3 regions of the Marinomonas sp. S3726 genome follow, and region 1 is predicted to be linked to each of the others. Evidence: predicted binding sites of a transcription regulator. Region 1 holds the regulator's gene; each other region holds the start of a gene.
The links. The regulator FNR, encoded in region 1, switches genes on or off when oxygen is low (the NO sensors DNR and NnrR bind a similar motif). The targets are predictions, from matches to a motif close to TTGATNTANATCAA.

Region 1 (10,384 bases):
CTAGCCATTGCTGCAGCTCTATCTACAACATACCGACTACATGAAACGGTAGAAGGCGATATAGTTGGCGGATTTTCATTAGCTATGTTTGATGAAGCATTCAATAAGATTGATATGGCAAAAACATCAACTTGTATGGGCTTTATGAAAGACATTGGCTTGCAAGTAATTGCAGCAGCACCAGATGATAAGCGAGCTGTAATGGCGGCAAACATGGATACCATTATAAGTGTTTGGCGAGAAGGTGGTGCTGTTTCTCTAGATGTATCTTATCCAAAATCTAAAGGACGAAAATTGTTAACAGGCCAAGTTGAAAATTTGGAAATAAGTTAATAATTGTTAGCAAATTTGAGTATTTATATGATAATTAAAGAACAAATCTTACAAAGTGTTACAAAAGCGTTTACTATAGAATATCTAGATGTTAAGAATGAAAGTTATATGCACAATGTGCCTGAGGGTAGTGAATCCCATTTCAAATTAACACTTGTTAGTGATGATTTTGTTGGGAAGAGATTAGTTCAAAGGCATCAAACTGTATATAAAGTATTAGCGCAACAAATGGGCATGATCCACGCCTTAGCGCTTCATATTTACACCCTTGATGAGTGGCAATCTAGACAAGAAAATGCCCCTTTATCTCCAAAGTGCCATGGAGGCGAATAGACTTTTAGTCATTTGTGAAGTGATATGAGTATAACGGTAACTGTTGAACAGAACTCAGAGCGAGTAGGTATTAGGGTTGTTGGCAGCTTCGACTTTTCATTGTTTAATGACTTTCGCTCTGCTTACTCCGATTATCTGACAGGGTTCAAAGAGCTTGTGGTTGATATGCAGGCTGTAGAATACTTAGATAGTGCTGCCTTAGGTATGTTACTCAGTATGCGTAATTCTGTTTCAAGTGATACGGATATCATAATTGCAAACTCAAATTCTTTTATACGAAATATTCTTATGATTTCTAGATTTGATAAAAGGTTTACAATAACTTAATGGACTTGAATAGCATGAAGCTACTGGTTGTTGATAGTGAAGAGATTTATCGAGACATTATTTCTACTTGTGTAGAATCTCGTGGCCTTCAAACTAAAACAGCAGCCTCTATGGATGAAGCGCTCGCATTATATAATGAATGGGAGCCTGACTTAATTACGTTAGAAGTCTTGTCTCCTTCTGGTGATGGCATTAAGTTGATAAAACAACTTAAAGATGTTGCCCAAGATAGAATTATCCCAATAATGGTGATTACCTTTAAGTCTGATGATGCGACAATGAATGCATGTATCAAGGCTGGAGCGGATGATTTTCTTGCGAAACCTTTCAATGATATTTTATTTAATACGCGTTTAAGCACACATTTGCGTAACGTGATGTTTAGTAAAGAAACTTTTCAGAAAAATCGCGACCTAATTTATTTTCAAAGTATGATTGAGCGTGAACATAGAATGGCGCACCAAGTGTTGGCGCATGCTATGGATCGTAGTGAAGATCATGATGAAAAGGTAGCTGTAACGCGATTAGCAGCAACAACCTTTAATGGTGATATTGCTTTGATAAAGCGTCGTGAAGACGGTGCGTTACTTTTGTTTGTTGGTGACTTCACGGGCCATGGTTTACCTGCATCTATTGGTGCTTTACCTCTTACGCAGGCTTTTTTTAAAGCAGCGAGTGATAATACCAGTGTTGCTCAACTGGCAAACCATTTTAATAGTATTTTAATCGACATATTGCCTGATTATATGTTTTGTGCGGCTTATATTATGTTGCTAAAACCAAATGATTGTTTAGAGTTTTGGGGTGGTGGTATGCCGCATGCTTTTATCATTGGTCAAGATTATATCGATATGGAAGGTATTCATTCCAAACATATGCCTTTGGGCATACTGTCTAGAGATGAGTTTGAAGACACAACAACTGAAGTAAACTTATGCTCTGGCTCAAGAGTTGTGATTGCCTCTGATGGTGTGCTGGAAATGTGTAATGATGAAGGTGTTATGTTGGGTGATGAGCAATTTAAATCAATTTTAGCTAGTCCTGACAACTGTATTTCTGTTGAAAGCTTTCAGTCGGCTTTAATAGAGCAATTACTCTCTTATCAAGGTAAAGCAGAGCAGCTTGACGATATAACACTTCTTTCTATTAATACATAAGAATAACCAAATTTCACTAGGTTATTCTTATGTTTAATTTGTTACTTTTTCTTGCTTTTACTCTTGCCTGTCTTCTTTTTGTTGTTTGTATTGCGCTTGTTGTGGTTAGGCTTGTTTGTCTTTTTTTCTGGCTCTGTTCTTAGGGCAAGATAAAGATCTGTCACAACTTCAGGAATCTGTTCTATACAAGATTGAGTTAATTTTTGATTGCTTTTTATTTGGCTAACTTCTTCGTCTTCGAATAGATCAGAAGCAACCATAAAAGGAAGGAGTAATTCGGCAATCGCGTCTTCCTTATCGTTTTCAAACCAAAAACGTTCGGTTAAAAACACACCTTCCATAAAGCCAGAAGCCCACTCTTGTAATTCGCTCAGTTCTTCAGGGTTTTCTGCAAGTGTAAGTTCACAAGGGACAATAAATTCATCTTCAGACTCTAGCTCTTTTTGTATGTCTAGGTGAAGGCGCTCTAGAAGTGTTGTGATTTGTTTTTCTTGCTTTTCGTTGGAGAAGTTTGGAGTTTGTTCAAAAATGATCTCCATCCAATTTTTAGGCGGATGGGCTGCTGGGCAAACACTTAATGCAGTTAAAAAGCCATGGGCCATTACAAAATTTTGGCACTCTTCGTGAACAGAATCTGATTCTAAAAAGTCTTCTAATGTTTCAAGTTCTAAATCATCAAGTGGTTGATGTGACATTTTTTAATCCTACAAAAATAATGGCGAATATTTTAACTAAAAGATTTATGAAAATCGATGCGAAAATAATGACTTTATAAGATAATCACTTATCTATGAAAATGATTAAGCAGTTATTAGAAAAATTTGGCCATCAAGACTTTTTGCCGCTTCAAGAAGAAGCGATAAAAACCATCATCGATGGACAAGATTTGTTGTTAGTATCCCCAACAGGGGGGGGGAAATCACTTGTATATCAGCTTCCTGCATTAAGGTTAGAAGGTGTGGCTGTTGTTGTATGTCCTCTGTTAGCGCTTATGTCACAGCAAGTTGAGAAGTTGAAATCTATTGGTGTAAGAGCTGAGTTTTTAAACTCTACTTTAAACCCTGGTGAACAAGATGACCTGGCTTATTCATTAAGAGCTCAGTCAATAGACCTACTTTTTTTATCTCCAGAAAAGCTGTTGCAACCATCCGTTATTGGTTTGTTAGAGCATGCAAAGGTCTCATTCTTTGCAATTGATGAAGCCCACTGTATCTCTCAATGGGGTCAAAGTTTTCGGCCGGAGTATGGCAGTTTGGGCTTGATCAGAAAAAACTTTTCAAATGTGCCTATTGTCGCAATGAGTGGCAGTGCTGATACAAAAACACAATCCGAGATTTTACGATCCTTATCTTTGCAGTCGCCAAAGATTCTTCAGCAAAGTTACAACCGAGAGAATATAGAGTTAACCATCTCTCAAAAGCGTTTAGCTAATAAACAACTATTGAACTTTATTAATCATGAGCCACATCTTGGTTCAGGGATTGTTTATTGTCGTTCCAGGCGCAAGGTTGAAGAGCTAAGTCTTTGGCTTAATGAGCAAGGTATAACTAGTCTTTATTTTCATGCAAACATTTCTGACAAAGATAAAGAAAAGAATCTGAGATTATTTTCTAAGAATGACAATATCGTTATGGTTGCAACGTCTGCCTTTGGGATGGGGGTAGACTTCGATAAAGTACGTTTTGTTGTGCATATGGATCTCCCAAATAGTGTTGAAAACTATTATCAAGAAATTGGGCGAGCAGGGCGTGATGGTCGTTCTGCAAGAGCGCTACTTTTGTATGGTTTACAAGATATGCAAAAGCTATTGCAGTTTGAGATGGAAGTGAATTTTACCTCTGAATCTGATTGGCAGAGAACATTAGCCTTTTGCAAAATATTAGAGCAAAGAGGCTGTAGGCGTAAGAGTCTTTTAGCGCATTTTGGTGAAGAAATCCTTGATTGCGGGAATTGTGATAGATGCAAAAATAAAGAAATAGAGCACAATGTCACTATAGCTGCTCAAAAGTTTTTATCTTTATTGCATAAGACTAAAGGGGGGGTTCCGTTTGGCGTTCTAATTCAAATTTTATTAGGAAAAAAAACAAAAGCCGTAGACTCTTGTTTTGGTCAGGCGATGAGTCTGTTTGGTCAAGGAACTGAGCTTAATGAAACTAGTTGGAAAAAACTGGTTCGTTACCTGATTGCAAATGAATATATCATGATACAGCAATTTTCACCTTTTCAGCTCGCTCTTCATGAAAAAGCAAAAGCTATTCTTAAGTCTAACATTCAGGTGGTGATTAATGAGGATTACTTCCATCCTAATCATGAAGTTTTGCCTATGCCAGAATATAAAAAGAAATTAATTCAGTGGCATACAAACACTGGAGAAGAGGTCTTCTCACCTAAGCAGTTAGACCTAGTTGCAGAGCATAAACCTAAGAGTTTAGCTGCGATGAGTCGGCTGACGGGGCTTGCTAAACATGTTTTGGAGCCTCTATCACCACCTATTTATGGCTCATCAAGTATTGGCGCTATTAGCTAATGCATAGAGAGGAGTTTGAGCTATCAGTGACAGAAGCTGTTTTATCATCAATTGCTAAGGCAAATAGATATTTTCAAACAGATATTAAGATGGTGAATATTAAATTTAATCAAAGGGGGTCTGCAGCAGGTACAGCCTATTTACAGCGACATGAGGTCAGATTTAATTATGATATGTATCTGCAAAATCCAAATGAGTTTTTGAAAACAGTTATACCTCATGAGATTGCTCATATTTTTGTTTATCAATTATTTGGACCTAAAGTTAGGCCTCATGGTAAAGAGTGGAAGAGCGTGATGCTTAATGTTTTCAACTTAATGCCGAGTCGAACCCATAACTTTTCGGTTAAAGCGCCACTTAAGAGTTTTCTTTATGAGTGTGACTGTATGGAACATGCTTTAACCATTAGACGGCACAACCGAATACTTAAAGGTAGTGAATATCAGTGCCGTAAATGCAAAGGAAAGTTGAGGGCAAAGTAAATTTATCCTCATATCAAGAAGATATTAATTTGATATGAATCATTATTAAGGTATTATCTTGGCAAAATTTATCGCTATGTTTGCTTGGAGATGATATGAACAACACACTTAAACTTTTTGCTGGATTTGCTATGGGTTTAGCAACCGCTGTAATGGCTAATTTCGCGCCTATGATAGTGCCTGCAATGTTAGCTGTAATAGCCGCAGCTGTAATTATCGATTCTCTTGGAATCAACAAGCAAGCATAATGCTTTTTAGGGCTAACTTAGTTAGCTCTATATATCCTTTCTAATTCTCCCTTCGTAAAAATTTCTTTTTATTTCCCTAATAGATTCAATTAATTGGATGCGGTGGATTTGTTACTGTTGTAGAATGTCGCTATTTGTAATTATGTGAAAGTAGCAATGGATTTATCAACGAGCCCGAAAGAAAAAACAGAACTAAATAAGCTTCATAAGCGCTTAAGAAGGCAAACTGGACAAGCAATCGCTGACTTCAATATGATAGAAGATGGTGACAAGGTCATGGTCTGCTTATCTGGTGGTAAAGATTCTTATACTATGTTGGAGATTCTTAGAAACCTCCAAGCAAGTGCTCCAATTGAATTTAGTATTGTTGCTGTTAATTTAGATCAAAAACAACCTGGTTTTCCTGAGCATATTTTACCTGAATACTTATCTTCAATTGGCGTTGATTTTCATATTCTAGAACGTGACACTTATAGTATCGTTAAAGAATTAGTGCCAGAAGGGAAGACGACCTGTGGTTTGTGCTCTCGTTTAAGGCGTGGTTCTTTATATGGCTTCGCAGATGAGATTGGTGCAACTAAAATTGCCCTTGGTCATCATAGAGATGACATATTAGAAACTTTGTTTTTGAATATGTTTTTTGGTGGGAAAATCAAGTCAATGCCACCTAAGCTGTTAAGTGATGATGGCCGTCATATGGTGATTAGGCCGTTAGCTTATTGTAAGGAAAAAGATATAGAAGCTTTTTCTGAGTTAAAAGAATACCCTATTATTCCTTGTAATCTTTGTGGCTCTCAAGAAAATTTACAGCGTCAAGTAATCAAAAATATGTTACAACAATGGGATAAAGAATACCCGGGCCGTACCGATACGCTTTTTACAAGTATGCAAAATATCGTACCATCGCATATGGCTGACACGAGTTTATTTGATTTTAAAGATTTATCTATTAGTCCTGATGCCTTAGATAAATTAAATATAATTTCACTATAGGATATATTGATGAGTTTTAATAAATATGCAATTACATTTGCGCTTGGTTTGTTAAGTGTTGGAGCGAATGCATCCAGTGTTTCAGGTACATTATCTGACGATACGGCCAAATTAAATGCGTCTTTAAGTATTGATCCAATAGAAATAGAAGCAGGCGCCTTATATCTCTCTGAAGGCGGTAAGTCTGGTTATCTTGGTGTAATGATAGTTGATAAAGCAGATCCTATTGAAGTAGGTGTTGGTGCTAGATTGCGTGCTGTGGAAGGTGATTTAGGTGTAAATGACTCTGGTTATGCCATTGGATTAGGTGGTTACTACCGTTATATTATCCCACAAGCTAACCGTGTGAGCTTGTATGCTTCTGGTTATTACTACCCTGGACTTTTTACCTATGGTGATATGAAAAGACAGCATGAGGCTGATCTAAGGGTTGAGTATTATGCAACACGTAATGCAAGAATTTACTTTAGCTATAGTGTTGTTAAGACAGAATTTAATGATTATAGTGACAAATATACATTAGATGAAGGTGTGCACTTTGGTGTAGCAGCTTATTTCTAAATAAGGTTAGTTGATATAAATAAAAAGGGCGCTAGATTAGCGCCCTTTTTTTATTCGCCTTCAAAGGCGCAAAGACTATAGACAGGTATCTCTAAGTCGCTGATGATTTCACTGCCTTTCAAATCAGGAAGATCAATAATTGCTGCAACTTCCTTAATATTAGCGCCTTGTGATTTTAATAGGCTGATAGCAGCAGTCAGAGTGCCACCTGTAGCGATTAAATCATCAAAGAGTAATACTTGGTCACCTTCAGATACTGCACCTTCTTGAATTTCTAGCTCGGCTTCCCCATACTCCAAGGCATACTTTTGAGAAATTGTTGCACCAGGTAGTTTGCCTTTTTTTCTTACCAAAATTAATGGCTTCTGTAGCTCATAAGCGAGTATTGAAGCAATTAGAAAGCCACGTGCATCAATGCATGCGATGTGACTAATATCGGTTGAAATGTATCTGTGAATATAAGCATCGACTACCATTCTCAAACCCTTAGGGTCTGAGAATATAGGAGTAATATCTCTAAAGCTGATCCCTTGTTTTGGCCAGTCTTCAACGGTTTGGATTAAAGATTTGATGTAAAAATCATCGTAAAGCATTATATCGCCTTGTATTAGCTATTAAATGCTTTCAATTTTATCACAATCTTCTGACATGCCGATTAGTTTTTGCATTTGATCTAGGTCGATAATGCTAATTTCTTTACCGTCTACTTGGATCATGCCGTTTTTTTGGAATCGAGTAATGACTCGACTAACGGTTTCAACAGCTAAACCTAAATAGTTGCCAATTTCACCTCGTGACATAGCAAGTCTAAATGATGTGGCAGAGTAACCACGCTTTTTAAAGCGAGCACTTAAGTTAAGTAGCAGGGAGGCAACTTTCTCATCAGCATTTTTCTTGCCAAGTAACACCATCATTTGTTGGTCGTCACAGATCTTACGGCTCATTACTTTAAAGAGCTGGTGCTTAAGAGTTGGGATTTGCTCAGAAAGCTGCTCCAAATGAGAAAATGGGATTTCACAAACCGTTGTTGTCTCGAGAGCTTTTGCAGAAACTGGGTAAATGTTTTTATCGATACCGCTTAGGCCAAGTAATTCGCTTGGGCAATAAAAGCCAGTAATTTGTTCTTCACCGGAATTCGTAATGTTAAACGTTTTTAGTGTACCTGTTCTTACTGCATACACAGACTCAAATTCGTCTCCCTGACGAAATAAGATGTCTCCTTTTTTCAAAGGTTTTTTGCGTTCAATGATCTGATCTAATCGATTCACATCGTCATCAGCTAAAGAAATTGGCAGGCAAAGCGCGCTTAGGCTGCAATTTTGACATTGAGATGTAAGCTTGCTGTTAAATCGAGCGTTGTTAAGAGCTACAGACATAATGATCTCCCTGAACTTGATCTATGTTTCTAAATTACTTTAGAGTATGAAATTACGTTATTTAAATATTTATCAAAAGTCATGCAAATACAGCGGATTAAAAGTCTTCCTGAGTCAGTTACCTTTATATGGAGGTTTGGCTCATTTGTTAACTCAATAATGCTGTCTTCTTCTAGTTTTCTAAGTTCTGATAGCTCATTTTTAAAGTAATTTGAAAATACAATATTAAACTCACTCTCTACATCACTTGAATCTAGTTCAAAGTTGCAAATTAAAGACATAATTACCTTATGTCTTATTTGGTCGTCACGATTACTCATGTATCCCTTCATAATCGCTAACTGGCCGTTCTCAATGCTTTTGCGATAATCTTTTGTTGCCGTATGGTTTTGAACATATGTATTGCCTATTTGGCTAATGGCTGATGTGCCGAAAGCCAATAGGTCACAGTTTGCATGTGTCGTATATCCTTGGAAATTCCGTTTCAACTCTCCTTTATTTTGTGCTTGTGCCAACGCATCCTTGGGTTTGGCAAAATGATCCATTCCTATGTATTGATAGCCCGCACTGGTAAGCATATCTATGCATAATTTAAGAATGGCTAATTTAGTATCTGTGTCTGGGAATTGATCTTCTGGAATCTGTCTTTGTGAGGCAAAACGCTTAGGTAAATGTGCATAGTTAAATACAGATATTCTATCTGGATCAAGTTCGATGACTTGGTTTAGCGTATGTTTAAAACTTTCTACACTCTGATATGGGAGCCCATAAATAAGGTCAAAGTTTATTGAATGATAGCCAAGTTGACGGCTATGCTGCATTAGGCTGTCGATTAGCTCATAGCTTTGTATGCGGTTAATGGTTGTTTGAACTCTTTTATCAAAATCTTGAATGCCGAAGCTTAGTCGGTTAAACCCTAATTCTCGAAGAGCTTCTAGTTTTTCTAGGCTTACTTCTCTTGGGTCAACCTCAATGCTGTATTCACCTTTGTCATCAGATAGCAGGTTAAATTCTTGCTTGATATAGCTGATTAGTTTTTTGAAGGCTTCAACTGATAAAAAAGTAGGTGTGCCGCCGCCAAAATGAAGTTGTTGAACTTCTCTTTCGTTGCTAAGCATCAAGGACTTTAATCTGATTTCTTCAATTAAAAGCTCTAAATATTCATCACCCTTTTTATAATTTGATGTGATGACTTTGTTGCAAGCACAGTAATAGCAGAGCTTTGCGCAGTAGGGTACATGGAAGTAAAGGCTCAATGGCTTGTTCGAGGGCGTAAGCATTTCTTCAATTAATGAAAGTTTGCTAATACTGCTATTGAATTGGGGTGCAGTAGGGTAAGAGGTGTATCTAGGACCCGAAATATTATATTTTTGAATGAGTTGTGTATTCCAGAGCATCTAAACGTCCTATTAAAAATTCTTATAGTATTTTAACTGCTAAGGAGATTTAAAAATTGATATATGTCAGTATTTTGGTTGGCGTGTTTTATAAATATAGTGCTATCGAGTAAATACGTCTTGTATTAAGTTTTGGAAAAAAGGAAATGTCCATACGGCGTAAATGAGCATAAAGATTCCACTGACAGTGTTGAGGTGATACTGCTTCCAGCTATCTTTTAGGCTTTTGCTGAAAATTCCAGTTGCTAGCATAGCAGGCATGGTGCCAAGGCCAAAAGCAAGCATAAGTATAATTGCTTCTAGTGGAGTTGATCTTGCTGAAATCCAGATTAGGCTTGAATAAACGAGGCCACAAGGAAGCCAGCCCCATACGAAACCTGCTAAAAATGCCTGTTTACGAGTTCTGATGGGTAATAGTTTTTTGGCAAAAGGTGAGATATATTGCCAGCCAAACGAACCAAGCTTTTCAACTTTGAGTATTAATTGCGACTGTTTTAGGAGATAAAGTCCCATTAAGAAAAGAATTGTTGCAGCTATGGTTCTTAGTGCATAGCTTGCACTTTCATAATAATCTGTAAAAGACTGGAAAAAAAAACTAAAGATAAGCGCTAAAATTGTATAGCTAGTAATTCGACCTAGATTATAGTTTA
Region 2 (10,384 bases), on a different contig from region 1:
TTTTAGCGAAAGAAATCGTGTCGTAAATTGGGTCTTGCTGATAAACAAAGGCTTCTCTTTGCTGCCAAGCAGCATCCAAAACAGCTTCAATGACAGCATTACTCATGACTTTTTGAGAAGGAATTAAAGCATCATAGACAACCAAACAACTCACACTTACATGGGATATATCTGCTAGAGGAAAGCCAGTAAATAGTGTCACATTTAACACGTCTTCATTTGTTTCTACCTTAGACGCTATGGCAAGCACGTCTTTCATAGGCTGTTCAGATGAGGCTTGCTTTAGCAAATGAGGCATCATAGGGCGCTTCTGCCACAACATTTTAGGCTTAACTTTACCCTCTAATGTCTTAAGTAAAGTATACGCAGTGCGCATGCCTGCTTCGTACATATCAATATGAGGATTAGTCCGATAGCCAGTAATAATAGAGGCATTATCAACCATGTCTTGTGTGAGATTAGTATGCATGTCTAGAGTAACTGCAATTGGTAAATCTGCATTAATTGCTCGAATACGCTTAAGCAGTTCTCCCTCACCGTCCTCAAACTCATGTGTCACCATTGCGCCATGAAGGTCTAATAAAACGGCATCACAACCTTGTGATACAGCCTCACAAATTTGTGACGCAATTGACTCAAAGGCAAGGTTATCAACCGCGCCACTTGGATCAGCATTTGCGGCAATAGGTAGTACCACCTCTGCTCCTAAACCATCAGCAAAATCTAAAAAGGCATCGATAGGAAAACCTGAATCTTGATATGCTGCTCTTGCAACATCACCTTGGGGAGGCATTGCATAGCCAGTACCACCAGCAAACGCTTCATAAGGTGTCGGCTGTGCCGAAAACGTATTGGTTTCATGTTGCATCATGGCTATTACAAATCGCATTACTCACCTCTGTATAAGCTGAACTAGATCGCTGTTTAATCGCTAATTTGTTTACATTTCATTGAAAGCGATAATCTTGATTAGCTGTGAATTAACAACGTCTTCTCAATATAAAAGCCTGCTAATTAATATCAATTTCGCTAATACAAGTTTTTTTTATGCTCCCCCTTCGCTAGTCAGCGTCACTTTTTTCTTATAAGCAGGGCCACAAGGTCCAAGGCGAACATTGTTTCTGAGGTTTTGATAAGCAAGATTAGAAAGGCGACATGGATGAGCACCAGGAGAGACTACCTGCATCATTTTGCTAGCAATAGTGGCAAAGTCAGCTTGAAAATGCACTGTGCTTTTAAGCACCAAAATACGGCATTCATCTAACTTGATATCAAGATGATGAAACACAGAGCGATCAACACATTGAAATCGATCACGACTTATCACAACGCGAATGTCAGCTTCATCAGATTGCAAGCGCAAACAAGCTAATCCACCCACATTGGCTTTAGCACCAGAATACATATCACCCGTACAGGTAAAGCAGCCATCGGTGACTTTTTCGACTAACCAACGCCCTATTACAGGTTCAGAGTTGAAACTAAAATGGTTTCCCACTTGTGCATCTATATATTGGCCTTCACCAATAACCCGCACTTGTTCTATTAACTTGGCATCACAAATAGCTGCAACCACGCCACCTTTAACACCGGCTTTTATCATTTGATCAAGAATGCCTGTGGTATCACTGGTGGCACCTGCTCCAGAGTTATCTTGCACATCAGCTAGGATGACAGTGCCTTGGGAATGTTTAGCAAGATGCTTTAAAGAGAGCTCAATCGCTTCATCAGCTTCTAATAACTTATCTTGATAAATCTGTTCAGCTTCAAGCACTGTGCCATATAGCTTATTAACACTCTGCCTTAAGATCGCTTTGTCACTGCCATAAGCCACAATCGCAGGACCTGCATCATAGATATCAGCAGGTGGAAAACCTAATGCCAGCTCTAATCCTTGTGCACTATCTTGATCCCACTGCTCTAAATATTGGTATAGCTGTTTATTGGGTTTATCATTTGTGCACTGGGCGGATAAAGGGATGAGATAAGGGATTTGACACAATTGTTTGTAACGTAGCCCACCTTCTAACCAAGAGATTAGGTACTCAAAGGCTCTCTCACCTGTTTCAATCATATCGATATGAGGGTAAGTACGATAAATACTAATAAGATCGCTTTGCTCTACCATTAAAGGCGATACATTGGCATGAAAATCAAGACTCACAACAATAGGAATATCATCAGAAACAATCGTTTTTATCCGTCTTAACAACTCACCTTCTGCATCATCATATTTGGCCGTAGCCATAGCGCCATGCAGATCAAGATAAACGGCATCAAAGTCAGATTCAGTCAATATCATTTGGCAAAGTTGTGACATGATATCTTCAAATGCCTGATCATCAACCAAACCACTTGGCTCAGCCGAACACCAAAGTAAAGGTGAAAGTTCGTGACCAGCCTGCTTTGCGCTTCTCATGAAGCCAGTGCTTGGCAAGCTCATACCATCAAATACAGATAGCATTTCATCGGCAAAAATCATTTTCGGCCAAAGATCTGCTTTTACAAAGTCACTATATAACGCAGGTATAGGAGAAAACGTATTGGTTTCATGCTGAAATCCAGCCATCAATATCTTCATATAAATCTCACCAAATTGGTCCTAAAAGTCTTAAGGCAGGCTTTACTCTCTTTTTGATATCAATAACTAAATCGGCTTAACAGATTGTTATCTAAGGAGCTACGTGCTTAAGTTATAAGGAAAGTTTACTCTCCATATTTAGAGAGCTTCAATTTCGCGAGTAAGGTAAAAATAGAGCAATGTTAGATGCCAATAGCTTAAAAAAGCATAAACTAGCGACAGCAGAAAAGGTCGAAAGTGAACTAGCTAGCAATTTACGCTACCTATGTGATCAGAAGTCATCTATTTCTAAAGTGTGCCGTGACCTAGATATTAACCGACAGCAATTTAATAAATATCTAAGTGGAATATCACGCCCATCAAATTCAAATTTAATTAAGATTTGCGATTATTTTCAGTGTGATTCAGATGTCATCAATTTACCCCATCAACAATTTGTCGCATTGAGCAAACAAGCCCCAAAGCAGTCAATTAGCTCTGACTCACAACACCTATTAAACCTTTTAGAGATCACTTACCCAAAAGCTGACAAGGACCTAACCCGCTACCTTGGTTTCTATAATGTTTATTGCCACTCTATGGGATTCCCAGGCTATATAGCGAAATCTGTGGCACACTTTTATGTTAAAGACGATCGCATTTTTTGTAAGACCATTGAGAAAATGGATAAAGTAGATGAAGAAAAGGGCCCTTGCTTTACCTTTAAATACTTTGGCGTAGTTTCACTGATTTCAGATCGCATTTACATTATTGAAATGGAGTCCCTATTAAAGAAGAACCTATCTATGGCTATTCTTTATCCAACCTATCAACCCAAATTTCAATTTTTAAATGGCATTAATGCTGGTGTTTCTAGTACTCACGGTCGAGACCCTGCCTGTCGTTATATTACCTATGAATTTTTAGGTACAAGCATCAACATTAGGGAAGCATTAAAAGGTAGCGGGCTATATCGACTGGATAGTCCTAAAATAAGCGAGGATGTAAAAAACCGCTTGAAAGTGAAAAAGTCGACCATAGACCCTGATGTCTTTTTTGGTTACGACTATATATAAGTAGGATGTTTAGGAGTAAAAGGGCTAGCTGAATAAAGACAGTCAGCCCAGTGCTAATTTACTCTCTTATCAGAGGTGCGAAGTAAGGCTTTCCTTGCCTTGATCGCAATTGCTTAATTCTTTCTAGAATTAAGACTTAAAAGGTGTAACCCATACCTATCATAACCACATAAGGGTCGATCTCGGCATCAAAGGTACCCACTGTTGTTTTTACTTCTGTGTCTATATCCATATACCAAAGTGACGCATTAAAAAACCAGTCTTCATTTACTTCAACATCAATACCAGCTTGTACAGCTAAACCAAATGAATCATCTAGTTCTACTTCTGTATTATTTAGCGCTCCGAAACCTTTCTCTTCAAAGAAAGTGGTGTAGTTTAAACCTGCACCTAGGTAAGGACGGTATTTGCTGTCCGCTTCACCAAAGTAGTACTGACCCATCAGAGTCGGTGGTAAATGAGACACTTCTGCAATCTTACCTAAACCATTTGTAGAAACATCATGGGTAAAAGGGGTTGCCGCTAATAACTCGATACCCACATTATCAGTCATCATATAGGTAAAAGTTAAACCCACTTGCATATCATTTGTAAGCTCTAGTTCACCAGTGTTTAAAACGTTATCACTGGATTCATTTGGCATTACTGAGGCTAATCCGCCTCTCATGAAAAAATCCCCTTCTTCATGAGCCATTACCATTGGAGAAGCTAACGCCAACATGACACTCAGAGGTACTATCTTTTTCATATTTCTGTCCTTATTGATTGGTTGATCTAGTGAGCAGGCAAAATATCAGCTTTTTCAAAATCTCTCTTAACCTAGATCAATAGAATTCGAGCCATAGCTCTGCTAATTCAAATATCCAAAGCTAGATCAAGTTTTCTGCAAGTATCTCGCTCTTTTCTTATTCGCTGCTCATTTACACAAAAAGACAGACAATCCACACCGATTTCAAAGTTAAAAATCACTTCAATTTAATAACCTTATTGTTCAAAACGTTTTTTTTAAAATTAAAAGTCAACGGTTAAAAAGATATATACACAAATCACGCATACATTTCACATTTAGTGCCAACTGATGACACTTTTAAGGTCAGAAACGTGAACTTATTAGTAAAAGTTGACATTAGATTGACTATAAAACGCACGAATGGAAGCATAAATGAGCAACACAAAGTGCTTAAAAAGCAAAAAAAACTTATGGCAAAACGATTAATCACAATCGCAAAAACCATAAATAATAAGAGCAAATGGAGATTGTAATGAAATTGAAAAAGTTAGCTTATTTAGTACCTGCTTTGATGTATATGACAACTGCGCAAGCCGCTGACATAGTGCAACTTAAAGCAGACCAGAATCAGTCAATTATTGGCCAGTCCATTGTTGGTCAATCATTAACTAATTTGCCGCAAGCCCTTAATTTAGATAGTAAAAACTCTTTTAAGAGTCATGATGTAAAGGCTGTTAAAAAAGCACGTTTACGTCAACAGTTCAACGGAATTGAGGTGTATGGACACTCCTTGTCTGCTAAACGCGACGCATCTGGCCAAATAAGCGAAGTAGTAGGTAACTATATTGCTAACATTGGCAATGACGTGACTTCAGTAAGCGCTGATTTAAGTGAAAAAGAAGCCATTGCAATCGCGTTACGTAAGGATGGTCTAACTAAACCAGAAAGAAGCAGCGCTGATTTAATTATTTGGCTTGATGAAAGCCAAACTGCTCACCTAGTTTACAAAGTAGATATCTTTACTGGCGGCGACACTCCAGCTCGCCCTATTAGCTTCATCGATGCGAATTCTGGTAAGGTTTACAAATCTTGGAACGCACTAAATCATGGCATAATCGGTCAATCTGCACCGTCACACAATGACAAAATCATTGGACAATCTACTGAAAGCAACGAAATCATCGGTCAATCAGTAGAAGCCGTTGCCAGCCAGAATGCGACAGGTATAGGTGGTAACGAAAAAACAGGCGTTTACTACTATGGTACTGATTATGGTCACCTACAAGTTGACTCTGACTGCCGTATGGAAACAGACAATGTTGCAACTTATGACCTGAACAACAGGACATCTGGCGGCAGCATTTATGAGTTCACTTGCCCTGATAACAACGAGAAAGCGGCTAACGGCGCTTACTCTCCACTAAATGATGCTCACTATTTTGGTAATGTTGTTTATGACATGTTCCAAGACTACATGGGCACAGCACCTTTAACATTCCAACTAAAAATGAAAGTGCATTACGGCAATAATTATGAAAATGCATTTTGGGATGGTTCGGCAATGACCTTTGGTGATGGTTATTCAACTTTCTACCCTCTCGTAAGTCTTGATGTCTCTGCGCACGAAGTGTCACACGGCTTCACAGAGCAAAACTCAGGCCTTGAATATGCAAACCAAAGTGGTGGTATTAACGAAGCTTTCTCTGATATGGCAGGTGAAGCCGCTGAGTACTACATGAAAGGCACAAACGATTGGCAGGTAGGTGCAGACATCTTTAAAGCAAATGGTGCACTACGCTATATGGATACGCCAAGCCGTGATGGTAAATCGATTGATCACGCCGATGATTACTATGATGGTCTAAATGTACATTATAGTTCTGGTGTTTATAATCGTGCATTCTATCTACTAGCTAACACTAATGGCTGGAACACTAAAACAGCTTTCCAAGCATTTGCACTGGCTAACCAACTATATTGGGGTGTTAACACCACATATGATGAAGGTGCTTGTGGTGTCATGAAAGCAGCAGATGACTATGGTTTTGATACAACAGATGTTGAAGCCGCTTTCACAACAGTTGGTGTTGATTCAAGCTGTGGTGTCGTTGTTGAGCCAGAAGAAGGTGTTCTTGAAGATGGCAAAGCCATTTCTGGCCTAAGTGCAAGCACAGGTAGCCAGTTAAACTATGTTTACACTGTACCTGCTAATACTAGCTCTGCAACAATTGCTATCTCTGGTTCTTACTTTAATGGTGATGCTGACCTTTATGTAAATAATGGCAGCGAAGCAACAACTAGCAACTGGGATTGCCGTCCATACAAGTCTGGCAATAACGAGTCTTGCACCATGTCAGTAAGCTCTGGTGATAAGCTATACGTTATGATCAATGCTTACTCTAGCTTCTCAGACGTTACGCTTACAGGTAACAAAAACTAAGCTTGCTTAGTTTTAATTGAAGTTATATCCCCGAGAAAGTCTTCGCCCTAGTGCGGAGGCTTTCTTGGTTTACAACTAAAGATTTAATTTCAAAAATTAATAATAGCGTCTCTATCTGCTACAAATCAGGCTTCAAACACTCATTCATAATTTTTAGTATTCAGCTCCTCCAACAAGCTTTAAAATTAACAGATTAAACGTTTGAACGAGAAACTTATGACAAGCCATAACACCTTAGACTTAGATGACGCTTTTCAACTTGCAGAGCCAGCTGCAATAGAAGCGATTAAAACTTGGACAACGCCATTATTTATTGCCCAACAACCTGATCATGAGTTTTTAAAGGACGAGCTTGTAGACTTTATCTATCAATGTAAGGATCAACAAAAAGAGAAAATTGATAGTCTTGTTGCTCCCATCGCTAAACATAAATTGTTTGAAAGCCCGTTAAACTTCCTTGAAGCAGACACGCCTGAAGTTATGGAGCTGAAACGTATTTTTGAAGAACTTTTAGCTGAAGTCGCTTTTGAAGTAAATAAAGAAGCTTGGCCAGAAGAAGTGGAAGTCGAGGCAAATATTATTGAATCTTGGTACCACGTCACACAAAACGGCGGTTACCACGATGCTCACTCACACCCTAACTGTTCATGGTGTGGCATTTATTATTTAGACCCTGGTGAAAGCACCTTAGGTGAACGTAATGGTGTAAACCGATTTTATGACCCTAGAGTCAATGCTGAGCACTACTCAGATGCAGGTACTGCCTATTTAAGTGGCCAAGGTGTGTGGGATTTTGAACCTAAAGAAGGCCAAATTATCTTTTTCCCTTCTTACCTAAAACATGCAGCCCTTACTTATTTCGGACAAAAAGATCGCATTGTCATTGCCTTTAATGCTGTTATTGATATTTATTAATTCTCTTCTTTGGCTCTTAACTCAAGTATGTGAGAGCCCGCCCTCCTTCTGTTATGACGAATTAGTGAGTGAACTGTCACCCACTTTTTCTAACCATCTTATTGAACCTCATCTAATATTTAGTTCTTAGGATTAACTGAACTGAAATAAAAACAGCAAAAAAGTGCCTTAAAACTGCCATTTAATTGCAACAAAGACTCACTACCCTGTGTTCAGGCTTAAAACTAAACACGCGTTTAATAATCTTCTCATAGCAATAAAATAGGTAGGGCAGTACTGATGTATACCATGAGCAAAGAATTACAGAACAAAGAGTTAACCTTGTCAGAATCACAAGAGCAAACAATACAAGAAAACGAGATAACAGCACTAGAACCAACTTTCAATAAGCTAGTTGATACTGCAATCAGTCGTCGCCGCTTCTTTGGTGCAAGTGCAACAGCGGGCCTTGGTGGCTTCTTTGCTTTTTCTAGTGTTGGTAATGCTGTCGCATCTGGCATGGGCAAACACACAATGGCAAAGTCACCACTAATTGGCTTTGACGCAATTGGTACATCGACAGCAGATACTGTTGTTTTACCTGATGGCTACCAGTGGCAGAGTTTGGTTTCTTGGGGAGATCCATTATTTGCTAACGCACCAAAATTTGATCCTAGCGGTAACGCGAATGCAGCCAGTCAAGCGCTACAATTTGGTGACAACACTGACGGCATGAGCTTATTTCCATTAAGCGAAAACCGCGCAATTCTTGCTATCAATAACGAATATACTAACTACAAGTACCTATTCGCAAACGGTGGCGAAAGTCTATCTAAAGATGACGTACTAAAAGCTCAACATGCTCATGGTGTGTCTATTATGGAAGTTGAACGTGACCAACACAACTACTGGCGTGTACTAGACAACTCTAACTTCAACCGTCGTATTCACGTTCAAACAGAGATGAAATTGACTGGCCCTGCGGCTGGCCATGATCTAATGAAAACGAAAAAAGACCCAAGTGGTACACAAGTTTTCGGCACCATGAACAACTGCTCAAACGGGTCTACACCTTGGGGGACTTACCTTACTTGTGAAGAGAACTTCAACGGTTACTTTGGTGCAGACGAAAGTGTGGCTCGTACAGAAGAGCAAAAAATGTACGGCATCAAAAACAACGAAAAACGCTACCAATGGTACAAACAAGATGAGCGTTTTGACTTTGGTAAAAACCCAAATGAACCTCATAAGTTTGGTTGGATTGTTGAGATCGACCCTAAAGATCCTAAATCAACACCGCTTAAGCGTACAGCAATGGGCCGCTTCAAACACGAGAACGTTGCAATCCACGTAAACTACGATGGTACTGTTGTCGCTTACATGGGTGATGATGAGCGTGGTGCGCACATCTACAAATTTGTTTCTAAGCATAAGTACAACGCCAACAACCCAGATGCTAACCGTAATCTATTAGTAGAAGGCACACTTTACGTTGCTAAGTTCTCAATGACTCAGGACAAAGGTGCTGGCGAGTGGGTTGAGCTAACTTTCGGTAAGAATGGCCTAACACCAGAAAATGGTTTTGCAGATCAAGCTGAAGTGCTTATTTATACACGTAAAGCAGCTAAACATGTTGGTGCGACAACCATGGACCGCCCTGAGTGGATTGCAGTACACCCAGAAGGTCATCAAGTTTATTGCACACTAACTAACAACAAAAACCGTGGTAAAGAAGGTCAACCAGTAGGCGGCCCTAACCCAAGAGCCGCAAACCACTATGGTCAGATCGTTCGTTGGACACCACCAAATGGTGATCACAGAGCTGACAAGTTTAACTGGGACCTATATCTAGTGGCAGGTAACCCAAATCAGCATCAAGATGCTTATGCAGGTAGCCACAACATTGGTTCTCACAACATGTTTAACAGCCCAGATGGTATTGGCTTTGACCAAGGTGGCCGTCTATGGATTCAAACAGACGGTAACTACAAAAACAAAGGTGACTTCCTAGGGCAAGGTAACAACCAAATGTTATGCGCTGATCCTGATACAGGTGAAATTCACCGTTTCATGACAGGCCCAGTTGGTTGTGAAATCACAGGTCTAGAATTCAGCACAGATAGCAAGTCTATGTTTGTTGGTATTCAACACCCTGATGCTCACTTCCCTGAAGGCGGTAACAGCAAACCCCGCTCTACTGTGATCGTTATCACACGTAAAGATGGCGGTGTGATTGGCGCTTAATTAAAGCCTAATCCTGTGTAGTAGAGCAAAAGAGCGCCCTTCAACCGAAGGGCGTTTTTTATCTGAAATAGCCATGATAGATGGTCAAAGCAAAATACATATTGATGCCTTTTCATTTCTCAGTTTAAGCCCACCTTTTATATTCTATCTTTTAAAGGTAGAACCTCTTCCATGATGAGATTGATCAAACATAGATATAGCGGTTTTATAAGTTAGCAACTAATCTATTTAGGGAATAGATTATTAATTGCAGGGGGCTTAGAAAATGTCTTGTTCGAACACTCACTCTCACACTGGCCATGTTCATGGCCCAAACTGTGGACACACAGCCATTAAACATGGAAACCATATTGATTACCTAGTTGATGGCGAGCTCCATCATCCTCATGGGGATCACTGTGATGGTCATGTTATCGAGCTGAGTAGTACCAATGCTGATT
Region 3 (10,384 bases), on a different contig from region 1:
CGCTTGATTTGAACCATTGTCGGTTTTCATCAACCAAACTCACCAAGGCAATAGGGACATTAAACAACCTTTTTGCCATTCTGGTGACTCTATCAAAGCGTTCCTCTGGTAAGGTATCTAGAATATTCAGCGCTTTGAGAGTTTCCAGCCGTTTTTCTTCAGTATTTGGTAATTCAGGTTTTTTCATAAATTAGTCCATTATGAATTTATTGGTGTTTAGCTTGTTACTGTCTTTTAGTTAGCTGCTTTTTTCTGTGCCTATTTTTGAACCTTCTTCAATTATTAGACTAAGATTTAAGTGTAGTTACTTATTTAGGACTGGCTAATTTTCACAAATAAAATTTAGTAATAGGACAAACTTGCTAGATAGATATCTATCTGTTCAAATATGAAACAGGTTCAGTGATTTTTAGGGGAGGGGTTATGCAGGTCGATAAACCCATGGGTGCTTATCAAACAAGTTTGGCTGGTATACAGAAAGCCGAACAACAAATGTCGAATGCGGCAAGGGATGTGGCTGCCTCTAGCGCGACTAGTCCTGATACTGAACGCCCGATCCAAGCATCTCAAGATCTAAACCAATCTCTGATTAAACAACAGGAAGCTAAGCTGCAATTTGAAGCGTCTGCTAAAGTCCTAGAAGCCAGTAATGGAACCCTAGGTAGCTTGATAGATATTAAAGTTTAATAAAGCCTCACTTCACAGTACGATTTTTTGATCATCCTATAGTACGTCTCCTCTATTGCTAGGCTAGTTTTTGCCCTTCATTTTATTGCTGCCATTTTTATGCGTTTTGATACATTGGCATTTATTTTGATTTTCGCATTTTGTGTCACAAAATAGACGAACTATGAAACTCGGTATACTCTTAAACTCCAGCAAATAAAAATCTGTTTAGTGCTCCCATGCAAAAACTCTTCTTAAGTATCACCTTCCTATTCATTGCTTTCGTTCTTTGGGTCATCTTTATGGCGAATACAGGGCAAGATATTTGGCTTTTTGAACTGACTCGTAAAGTTCCCTTTGGTGACAAGCTAGGGCACTTTTTAGTTTTTGGTAGCTTAACTCTAATGGCTAACCTTGCAACACGTGGCAAGCAGATGCGTTTTAAGCTTGGTTCAATTTATTGGGGGAGTCTTTCGGTATTAATCTTTGTGACACTCGAAGAATTAAGCCAATACTTTGTTGCGACCCGTACCTTGGACTTATTGGACTACCTTGCGAACTTGTTAGGTATTTTATGCTTTACTGGCTTGAGTCGAGAGCTTATGCGTAAAACCCTATTTCGCAATAGGGTCATCAATTAGGACAAGGCTTCTTACTACTAACCTACTACTTAACGGATTTGCGTTAATCTGTGGGTGACAAGCTTTTTAAACGGTAATGCTTTATTACCCAGTCTGATACCAACTTTCCTCACTACTTTCGCCCAAGGTTTTTTGTTGGTGTAGAGGGCAACTATGGCATTGGTTGCATCGTAAAGCGGCTTGCTTAATAGCTTATGACGGGCTTCATATTCATGTAATAGTCGCTTAGAGGCTATGTTTCTGCCTTTCTTGTGCGCCTTGATAACGAGCTGGGCGAGAGTGTCTGCTGAACGTAAACCTAAATTGAAACCATGGGCGGTCACTGGGTGCATGCCTACAGCAGCATCGCCAATGAGAGCAAAGTTTTGGCCGATAAAGCGGTCAGACATCACTCCAACCAGAGGATAAGCAATTGGCTGGCTGATAAGTGTCATCTTGCCTAACCTGTGATTCAACATGGATTCAGCCTCAGCACAAAAGGCCATATCATCTAAGGCGAGTAAGCGCTCTGATTCGCTGGCGTTGACGGTAATCACAATGGAGGATGTATTTTCTGCAAGGGGTAAAATGGCACAGGTTTTATCATACTGAAAGCATTCTTGGGCGGTGTTATTGTGGCTGCTTTCGTGTTTCATATTGCACACTAACATAACCTTTCCATAATCTTTCATTTTAGCGCTTAAGCCCATCATGCGGCGTGTTTCAGAAAAGCGACTGTCAGAAGATACTAAGAGTTTGCATTCGATCAGAACATCGTCAGATTCAATTAAACAAGTGTCTTGATTAGTATGGAGTTTTTTTACCTTTTGTTCACAGACTAAGCTGATATAGGGTTGTGCTTTAACTTGGTTATATAGCGCTTGTCGGATTTGATAATTAGCGATCAAGTAACCAAGTGGGGCGTTTGGGTCATCCGATCGATCAAACTGTAAGATAGATGCAGATTCATTTGTTAAGGTGTTCAAATCGCCATTAATAACCTTAGCCTCTTTAATTTGGTGTATGGCATCAGTCGGAAATGTTTGCCAAACACCTAATTCAGACAAGATGGTTTTAGATAAATGTGTCAGGGCAATATCTCGACCATCGAATTGAGGCTGGGCAATACTCTCTATTGATTGCTTGTCTATTAAGGCAACTTCTAGGCCTGATTGGGCAAGGTTTAGCGCAAAACTTAATCCGGTTGGCCCTGCACCGATTATGGCAATATCTAGCTTTTTCTTGTCCATTACTTACCTCTATATCAATAAAACGTTTTAGACGCAGGCTATCAGTTTGTACCCTTTTAAGGCTGATATAAGTCATGTGGTGAGTTTAAAAATGAGAATCTAGCTTAGATTTAAAGGGGCTTGGCCCTATGTTAAGCTTTCTCAAATTAATCAATAAAAAGAGTACGTATGGATTGGATGCTAGGGGCTTTTTTTGTGATGGCCTTGTTTGCCGCCATACTATCCACATTAGCTGGTTTTGGTTCAGCCTTGATCTTGATTAGCGCGACCTCTCTTATGTTCGATATAAAATGGGGCATAGCGTTAACTAGCTTCTTTTATTTTTATAACACCTCCTTAAAAACCTACTATTTAAAGTCCTATATCAACTGGCCACTGGTATTTAAGCTAAGTCTCTTTTCTGTTCCAGGTGTGTTGATTGGCGCCTATTCTTTGTTATTTTTAGATGCGAATTGGCTTGTATTTATACTCGCAGCTATGTCTTTGCTTTACTTAGTAATTGATCTATTTCGTCTTATGCCAAATTACAAGGTGAGTGATAATGTCTTAATTCTTACGGGTTTTATCTATGGTCTTGTTTCGGGAGCTGTGGGTTCTGGTAGCCTCATAAAAGCCTTGGTTTTTAAACAGCTAGCATTGAAAAAAGAAACTTTTGTTGCCTCTATGGCCGCCAGTGCCTTGCCATTAAATATCATTAAGATAAGCATTTTTACTTGGGCATCTTTAGTTGCATTTGAGGATATGTCCTATCTTATTGTCCTTTTGTTAGCCAGTTACCTAGGGACTCATATTGGCAAATATTATTTATCAAAATTGAAACAGAAATGGTTTGATCATCTTGTTAGACTTATCTTACTGATGTTATCTATCAGCTTAATTTTTAAGGCAATATCAAATTAACTAAAAGGGATTAGTAATGACACTAGCGCAATGGATTATTCGTTTAAATGCTTTATTTTTTAGTCTTTACGGTTTGTTGTTTTTCTTTGTGCCGGAAACACTTTTATTTTGGGTAACAGGCTCAGCTGCGAATACCACTTCAGCCATGATTGATACTCGGGCAACTTATGGTGGTATGAGTTTGGCGATTGGGTTATTACTTTTCTATTTCTCAATGAAACTGGTTTATGAGAAATTAGGCTTAGTATTCGTCATCTTAATTATGGGGAATATGGCTTTTGGTCGTAGTTTAGGTATTTTACTTGATGGTAACCCGAACCCAGTTATGTGGCTGTTTTTAGTCGGAGAGTTAGTTACCTTAATTATTAGTGCTGTCTTACTCACTAGAGGGCAGGTTAAGTCCCAATTAACTTAACGACAATTTTATGTAAGTGATTGAAATATATAGAGTGTCACCTTGGTGTCATGCTGGTGTCGTTCTGAATCTTTGGGTCTGTTGTTAAAATTTATTCTTATTATTTTAAGGGATGGCTATGGGTGTTAAACAGTTAAGGTTGGATAAAGGCTGGTCTCAAGAAGAGCTGTCACAACTGTCTGGTTTAAGTGTGCGTACTATTCAGCGTATTGAACAAGGCAATAAGGCAGGGTTGGAAAGTCTGAAATCCCTTGCTGCAGTCTTTGAGTTACAGGTATCTGACCTACATAAGATTGAACCTAATCTAATGGCTAGCTCCAAAACCGAAAAGCAGGAGACGGATAATATGAATGAAGAAAGCAGCAATAATGGGAAGGAGTCCGCGGAAAAAGCCGCTGTCATTGCTCAGGTGAAGCGTATTAAAGCTTTTAATAAAAACCTGCTTAGCTATGCAGGTGTCATCTTACTTTTATTGGTGATTAACCTGCTAACTAGTCCAGACTATTTTTGGGTAGTTTGGCCTGCGCTAGGTTGGGGAATCGCTTTATTGATTCAGGGGTTAAGTGCGCACGAGGTTGTGAATGTATTTGGCTCTGATTGGGAAAAGAAACAAATTGAAAAGCGTTTAGGTAAAAATCAGGACTAACTGGATTGGAAGAGGTTTTATTCATGGATCAGCATCCTTGCGTGTCTTTTTTAGTGATTCGTGATAACAAGATATTGTTAGAGCAAAGGTCTTTGTTAAAAGAGTCAGATCCGGGTTTGATTGCTATCCCTGGTGGGCATATGGAAGAGGGGGAAACACAAGCGCAAACCCTACACCGTGAAATGGATGAAGAGTTAGCGATAAAGGCGTTGTCGAGCTACTACCTCTGCTCCTTGTATCATAAGGCAACCGAAGAATTGCAGTTAATTCATTATTATGTGGTTAATGGTTGGCAAGGTGAGATAAAAGCACTAGAAGCCGATGAGGTGTTTTGGTCTGAGATAAATACTGCCGATATAGGGCTAGCATCAGATCGAATTGCTTTAAATGAATACTTACGTTTACAGTCATTCTTGGAGCAAAGCGAATAAGCTAGGGTAAAAGTAAGAAGCTGGAGCTGCTTGCAGATTCGGTATCAGGTAAAAAGTTAAGCATTAAAAAAGGGCCTTCAATGAAGGCCCTTTTTCGTTTCTTAGGTAATTAAGGTTTGTTACAACAAACTTAGTGGCCTAGGAAGATGAACTTCAGGATGAATAGCACAGTTAATGCCCATACACCTGCAGAGACTTCATTCGCTTTACCACCACCCACTTTTAGGATGGTGTAAGTTAGGAAGCCAAGCGCAATACCGTTTGCAATAGAGAAGGTGAAAGCCATCATCACAGTAGTTACAACTGCTGGTGCGAATTCAGTTAGATCGTTCCAGTCGATTTTCTTCAAAGAACTCATCATCAACATAGCAACGTAGATAAGAGCACCATCTACTGCGAAGGCTGGTAGCATTTTCGCTAGAGGCAAGAAGAACATACCGAGTAGGAAAAGCACACCGATAGTTACCGCAGTAAGGCCAGTACGACCACCAACAGATACACCCGCTGCAGACTCAGCGTAAGAAGTTACTGGTGGGCAACCAAATGCTGTACCAATTACAGATGAGATAGAGTCAGCTTTAAGAGATTTGCTTAGACCTTCGATGTTGCCATCTTTGTCTTGTAGGTTAGCACGCTCAGCAACACCCATAAGTGTACCGGCGGTATCAAAGATGTTAACGAATAAGAAGGTAACAATGACAGGAATCATAGCAACTTCAAGCGCACCCATTACATCGGCTTTCCAAAGAATAGGTTCAATTGCAGCGAAATCTGGAACAGCTAGCATTCCGCCATAGGCGACGAAACCGGAGGCAGGCGCCCAAGACTTAGCTTCTTCAGCCACAACGAAGAAGTCTGTTGGCAGGATCCAAGTCATGATGAAAGCGACTAACGTTGTGATACCAATACCTAGTACAACCGCACCGAATACTTTACGGTAGCTAAGAACAGCGATCAGGAAGAAACTTAAAAGACCAAGTGCTGGCGCTTCTGGACCAAATTTACCAAAACCAAAGTGTGTTAGGTCAGCAAGTGCTAAAGCGTTATTTGGATCTGGTACTATCACCCCAGTAAAACGTAGACCGATAAAACCAAGGAACAAACCAACACCTGCTGTCATAGCAAGACGTAAGCTCATTGGAATACTATCTAACATCCACTCACGCAATCGCGTCACACTCATTAACACAAAGAGCATGCCTGATATAAAGACAGAACCTAGTGCAATTTCCCAGCTATAGCCCATAGAGCCAACAACAGAGAAGGTGAAGAAAGCGTTAAGGCCCATGCCTGGCGCAAGGCCAACAGGCCAGTTTGCATACAAGCCCATTAGGATGGTGGCAATAGCAGCACCAAGACAAGTGGCTAGGAATAAGCCGTCAAATGGCATGCCTGTTTTTGACATGATGATAGGGTTTAGAACGATGATATAAGACATGGTAACGAAGGTTGTTAAACCTGCCATCATCTCAATTTTTGGAGTGGTCTTGTGAGCAGCAAGTTTAAAGAGGCGTTCTAGAAAGCCACCTTTACTGCCCTGATTATTATCATAAGCTTGGTTAACCTGATTCATAACTACAGTACTCTAATTATTTTAATCGTTTATGCCGCTTCTTTTTATTATAACGGCGCGATTGTTAAGTGATTTTTAAGTAAAAAGCCTCTTAACTGATTCGAGAAAAGAAAGCTGTGTTGGACCTTTCTCTCTCAATACTTGAACGATTGTACAGGTTTTGAACTGGGAATAAAGACTAGTAATTTCACATAGTGGTGGGTTTTACAAAAAGTTTGCACTTTTTATTTTGCGCCACACTTGCCTTTTTTCTTTAATTAAAAAATTGTACAAAAAACAGTATATGAAAGAATAATTTATCTCACGCGAGTGAAATAAAAAGTAGGTTATGAATAAAGTCAAAAAACATGGTTTTCTCACATTATAAAAACTTATTATGATGTGAAATGATATTTTGTTGATTGAATCAGTCGTGTAAGCCCAACGGGGAGATTATAATACAATTAAATAGTTGTTATAAAACAATGATATAGCTTTTTTAGCCTCATTCTCATAAACAGTGTTTATTTTCACTATTGTAAATAAGCCATAAGTTATTAAGTTGTGCTTACGACTTAATATTGAATCGAACTTGTTAACTTCCCCGCAAAACGTTTTCTATAAGCGCCTGGTGTCACGCCAACTCTTTGTTTAAAGAGTTTTCGAAATGAATTCGCATCCTGTAAACCCACTCGATAGGTAATTTGTTCGAACGCTTCTTGGCTCGATTCGAGTAAATGCTTGGCTCTTTCTAAGCGTAAATTTTGTAAGTATTGAATTGGTGTTTGCTGAGTCGCTTCCTTAAATCTTCGAATAAAATTACGCGTGCTCAAACCAAACTCTTGTACCAAGTTTTCCATACTAACTGGCTGATGTAATTGCTTCTCTAGCCAAATCTGTATTTTCAAAATCTCACTATCATGATGGTTCTTTTTAAATGTTGTACTGGCATAGGGGGTTTGGCTGCGGTCGCCAGTATCTACCAATAGTTTTTTTGCGCACTCAGCACCAAGCTGAGGAGAACCAAACTTGCGAATAATATAAAGTAAAAGATCTGCACTGCTGGTTGAGCCGCCTGAGCACATAATCAGGCCGTCATCTGTTACTGTTCTTTCCGTATGTACTTTTACTTTGGGAAAGTGAGTTTGTAATTGTTCGCAAAATAGCCAATGGGTTGTTGCTCTTTTGTTGTCTAATAAGCCTGCCTGTGCGCTAACAAAGGCTCCTGTACAGATATTAGCAATATAGGCACCTTGCTCATGCTGTTCTTTCAGCCACTGGCTTATGGGGGCTAACTGAGGTAATTCGGCCAAAATATTAAACATGAAACCTGGCACTATGATGAGCCTTGGTATGTTTGGGTCTTTGGGAGCGGCTTGGAGAATCGACTTTTCCGGTGTCAGGATTAATCCCCCCGTACTTTGAATACTCTTTCCTGTAAGCGATGCTGTTTCGAATTCAAATGGTTTTTCTTGCGCTTGATGCCTTTCTTCTTTTGATGAGCTCGATTTTTGAGATCTAAGTAAATATTGATGGATAACATTGGCTGTTTCTAAAAACTCCATACTGGCTGCCACACTGGTAGAAGAACAGCGGTCAGCCATTAATATTGTCACCTTCATTCCTATTCTCCGTTAACGCTATTAAGTAAGGCATAAATGACCCTAAACAAGTCATTTATGCCTATGGTTGAGTTTAAAAGCAAGCCATAAACTGATTTAGGCTGGTATCACTAGGTTGGCTTAGTTGCTTTGGGGTGGTGCTTTATTTGTATAAGAAAGGAAATAAGGAGAGGGGAAGAATGAAAAAATTATTATATAGCCTATTAAAAAAGCCTTTTTTTGGTCGTTTCAATAAACCATGGCGCTGGCCAGATGATATTAATCAGGCTGATTGGAAAAGGCTTTCTTTTAAGAGTGAGTCTGGGGCAAAGATCTCTGCGTTAGTGGCTGAATCGCTTACAGAAGACATAAAAGGGGCCGTTTTATTGTGTCATCCTATGGGCGTATCAGCCAAAGGTTTTTGGCTAAGGTACGGCCATGCTCAACTATTGCGTCAGTCTGGCTATCATGTGATGGTTTTTGATTTTAATGGTTTTGGTGAGTCTGGCTCAACGAATATGGACTTCCCGTTAGATGTGTTAGCGGCAGGGAATGCTTTGCAAAACCAGTATCCAAACCTTGCTTTAGGCTTAATAGGGGCATCCTTAGGCGGTGCTATGTCTGTCTGCGCTATGACAAGTCCAACGCACCCTTTTAAAGCTGCTGTGATTGAATCTGCGTTTCCGACACTTATGCATTTTTGGCGACCTTACCCCTTGCCAAAGCTAGCGCTGCAATTTGTGCAGTTGATTTACCCTTCAGGGGAGAAGCGAGTTCGTCCAGTGCACGCTGCTAACATCTTAGCGGGTAGACCTGACATGCTCTTGATTTATGGGGAAGCGGATAAATTTACAACCGTTGCCCATGGAAAGCTTTTATTTGATGCCTTAAAGCGAAATACCGAAGCAGAGTTTTGGCAAGTTGAAGGAGCGACTCATACCCATGCTTATGCCGCTCAGCCAAAAGAGTATGAAAGCCGAGTATTGAGTTTTCTAGAGAAAAGTTTAGTACTCACCTAGATTGTTAAGGAGTAAAGGGTGTTCGCCTTACATTCAGCTCCTTCCTGATGGCAACGCCTTAAACACTTTCTGAATGATCTACTTACTCTTTTTATGAGTAAGTAGATTGAGTTGCTGGTATAGATTTATCGCTATATTGAATGCTCTGCAAGTTACCGCTAACTCGCCTTATTAATATTGGCCCTCAAGTTGCTCATTATCGCTTTTCTCAGACGTTCGTCAGCGCTATTTTTTCGTTAATTCAACTTCTTTGTTGCTTGTGTAGGGTGGGATTTTTTTACTTAAGCAGTGCTCCCTTGTATCTAAATTAGGAAAACTATCGATAGAGATAAGTCAGAATAACTCCTTGCAGTCACAGCTTAGGGGAAGGCTATTTCTTGAAAAGAAGTCGCGTTTGCTAACAGTATCAACTAGTTTGATAGGGAATGCTGAGTAAAAGTGCTCGTACACTGTAGGAGGAAAAAGCTCATTAAGCTGAAGAAGTTATGATTATTGGTTTATTAATGCTTCGCTGTTATTAAATTTAAATAAAAAAAGTTCAAAATTAAATGTTAAGGAAATGTCAGTAAATTGTGAGAAGAATATTAGTTAAATCAGCTTTATTAATATCTTTTTGAAACGTTTTCTTTTTTAGTTATAAAGAATTCACTTTTAAATTATTTTTTTAACTAAGTTGGTTTTAAGGCGTTGTTTTTTATTTAACTAATATGTTTTATTGAGCCCGTGTAAATATTTAAGCTTAGATAAGATAAAGATTAATTTTATAAGTGATTAGCTTGGTTGAGCTAGTTGGAGGTGTGAGTGCGATTAAGTAAAGCTGCAGGTACATTTGATTACCCAATGCGCGTTGCAGGTTATTTATTAGTCATCATTAATGTTTACTTAGCTCGGCTACCTGAACTAGATTCCGCTGATTTGCCTATCTGGTTAACCTTGCTCTTTTTTATTATTTATCCTCATGTTGCTTTTGCGAGTTTTGTCTTAAAGCCCACCGCTAAAACCGAATCTAATAGCCTTTTAGTGGATATGTTATCCATAGGTGTGATGGCAAATTTAGTCTATTTTAACCCTGTCGTATTTCTTCCTTACTATATTGCTAACTCCTCAGCTGTCTACGCCCTTAAGGGGCCTGGGCTTATGCTTAAAGGTCTCATCGCTTTAGTCGCAGGTATGCTAATTTCTATTCCTCTTTTTGGCTTTGAGTTAAATTTAAACTTTAATACTTTGGGTATTATCCCTGCCTTTTTCTACCTTTTTGTCGCCACTCACTATATGGGGTATTTA

Region 2: TW85_RS10350 (OmpW family outer membrane protein) is a predicted target of FNR. The motif match lies at 4,451-4,464, and genes of this name have one in related genera.
Region 3: ubiM (5-demethoxyubiquinol-8 5-hydroxylase UbiM) is a predicted target of FNR. The motif match lies at 2,599-2,612, and genes of this name have one in related genera.

Annotation. Positions count from the first base shown of each region.
Region 1 is NZ_JXYC01000012.1:159,329-169,712, forward strand. Features, by position in the region: gene TW85_RS11365 (SbcC/MukB-like Walker B domain-containing protein) at 1-333, shown strand, start outside; gene TW85_RS11370 (BolA/IbaG family iron-sulfur metabolism protein) at 361-666, shown strand; gene TW85_RS11375 (STAS domain-containing protein) at 691-993, shown strand; gene TW85_RS11380 (fused response regulator/phosphatase) at 1,008-2,150, shown strand; gene TW85_RS11385 (YecA family protein) at 2,192-2,845, opposite strand; gene TW85_RS11390 (ATP-dependent DNA helicase RecQ) at 2,941-4,677, shown strand; gene TW85_RS11395 (SprT family zinc-dependent metalloprotease) at 4,704-5,159, shown strand; gene TW85_RS26155 (hypothetical protein) at 5,255-5,407, shown strand; gene ttcA (tRNA 2-thiocytidine(32) synthetase TtcA) at 5,564-6,400, shown strand; gene TW85_RS11405 (YfaZ family outer membrane protein) at 6,410-6,961, shown strand; gene TW85_RS11410 (adenine phosphoribosyltransferase) at 7,012-7,554, opposite strand; gene fnr (fumarate/nitrate reduction transcriptional regulator Fnr) at 7,576-8,337, opposite strand; gene hemN (oxygen-independent coproporphyrinogen III oxidase) at 8,367-9,734, opposite strand; gene TW85_RS11425 (sulfite exporter TauE/SafE family protein) at 9,837-10,384, opposite strand, start outside.
Region 2 is NZ_JXYC01000011.1:198,019-208,402, reverse strand. Features, by position in the region: gene TW85_RS10365 (M81 family metallopeptidase) at 1-889, opposite strand, end outside; gene TW85_RS10360 (M81 family metallopeptidase) at 1,046-2,581, opposite strand; gene TW85_RS10355 (helix-turn-helix transcriptional regulator) at 2,761-3,636, shown strand; gene TW85_RS10350 (OmpW family outer membrane protein) at 3,773-4,384, opposite strand; gene TW85_RS10345 (M4 family metallopeptidase) at 4,899-6,806, shown strand; gene TW85_RS10340 (putative 2OG-Fe(II) oxygenase) at 7,023-7,721, shown strand; gene TW85_RS10335 (PhoX family phosphatase) at 8,010-9,944, shown strand; gene TW85_RS10330 (hypothetical protein) at 10,210-10,384, shown strand, end outside.
Region 3 is NZ_JXYC01000006.1:242,674-253,057, forward strand. Features, by position in the region: gene TW85_RS06520 (sensor domain-containing diguanylate cyclase) at 1-187, opposite strand, end outside; gene TW85_RS06525 (hypothetical protein) at 424-687, shown strand; gene TW85_RS06530 (VanZ family protein) at 906-1,307, shown strand; gene ubiM (5-demethoxyubiquinol-8 5-hydroxylase UbiM) at 1,337-2,536, opposite strand; gene TW85_RS06540 (sulfite exporter TauE/SafE family protein) at 2,705-3,436, shown strand; gene TW85_RS06545 (DUF4345 domain-containing protein) at 3,453-3,851, shown strand; gene TW85_RS06550 (2TM domain-containing protein) at 3,970-4,497, shown strand; gene TW85_RS06555 (NUDIX domain-containing protein) at 4,521-4,928, shown strand; gene TW85_RS06560 (NCS2 family permease) at 5,059-6,501, opposite strand; gene TW85_RS06565 (helix-turn-helix domain-containing protein) at 7,056-8,102, opposite strand; gene TW85_RS06570 (alpha/beta fold hydrolase) at 8,282-9,100, shown strand; gene TW85_RS25360 (diguanylate cyclase) at 9,902-10,384, shown strand, end outside.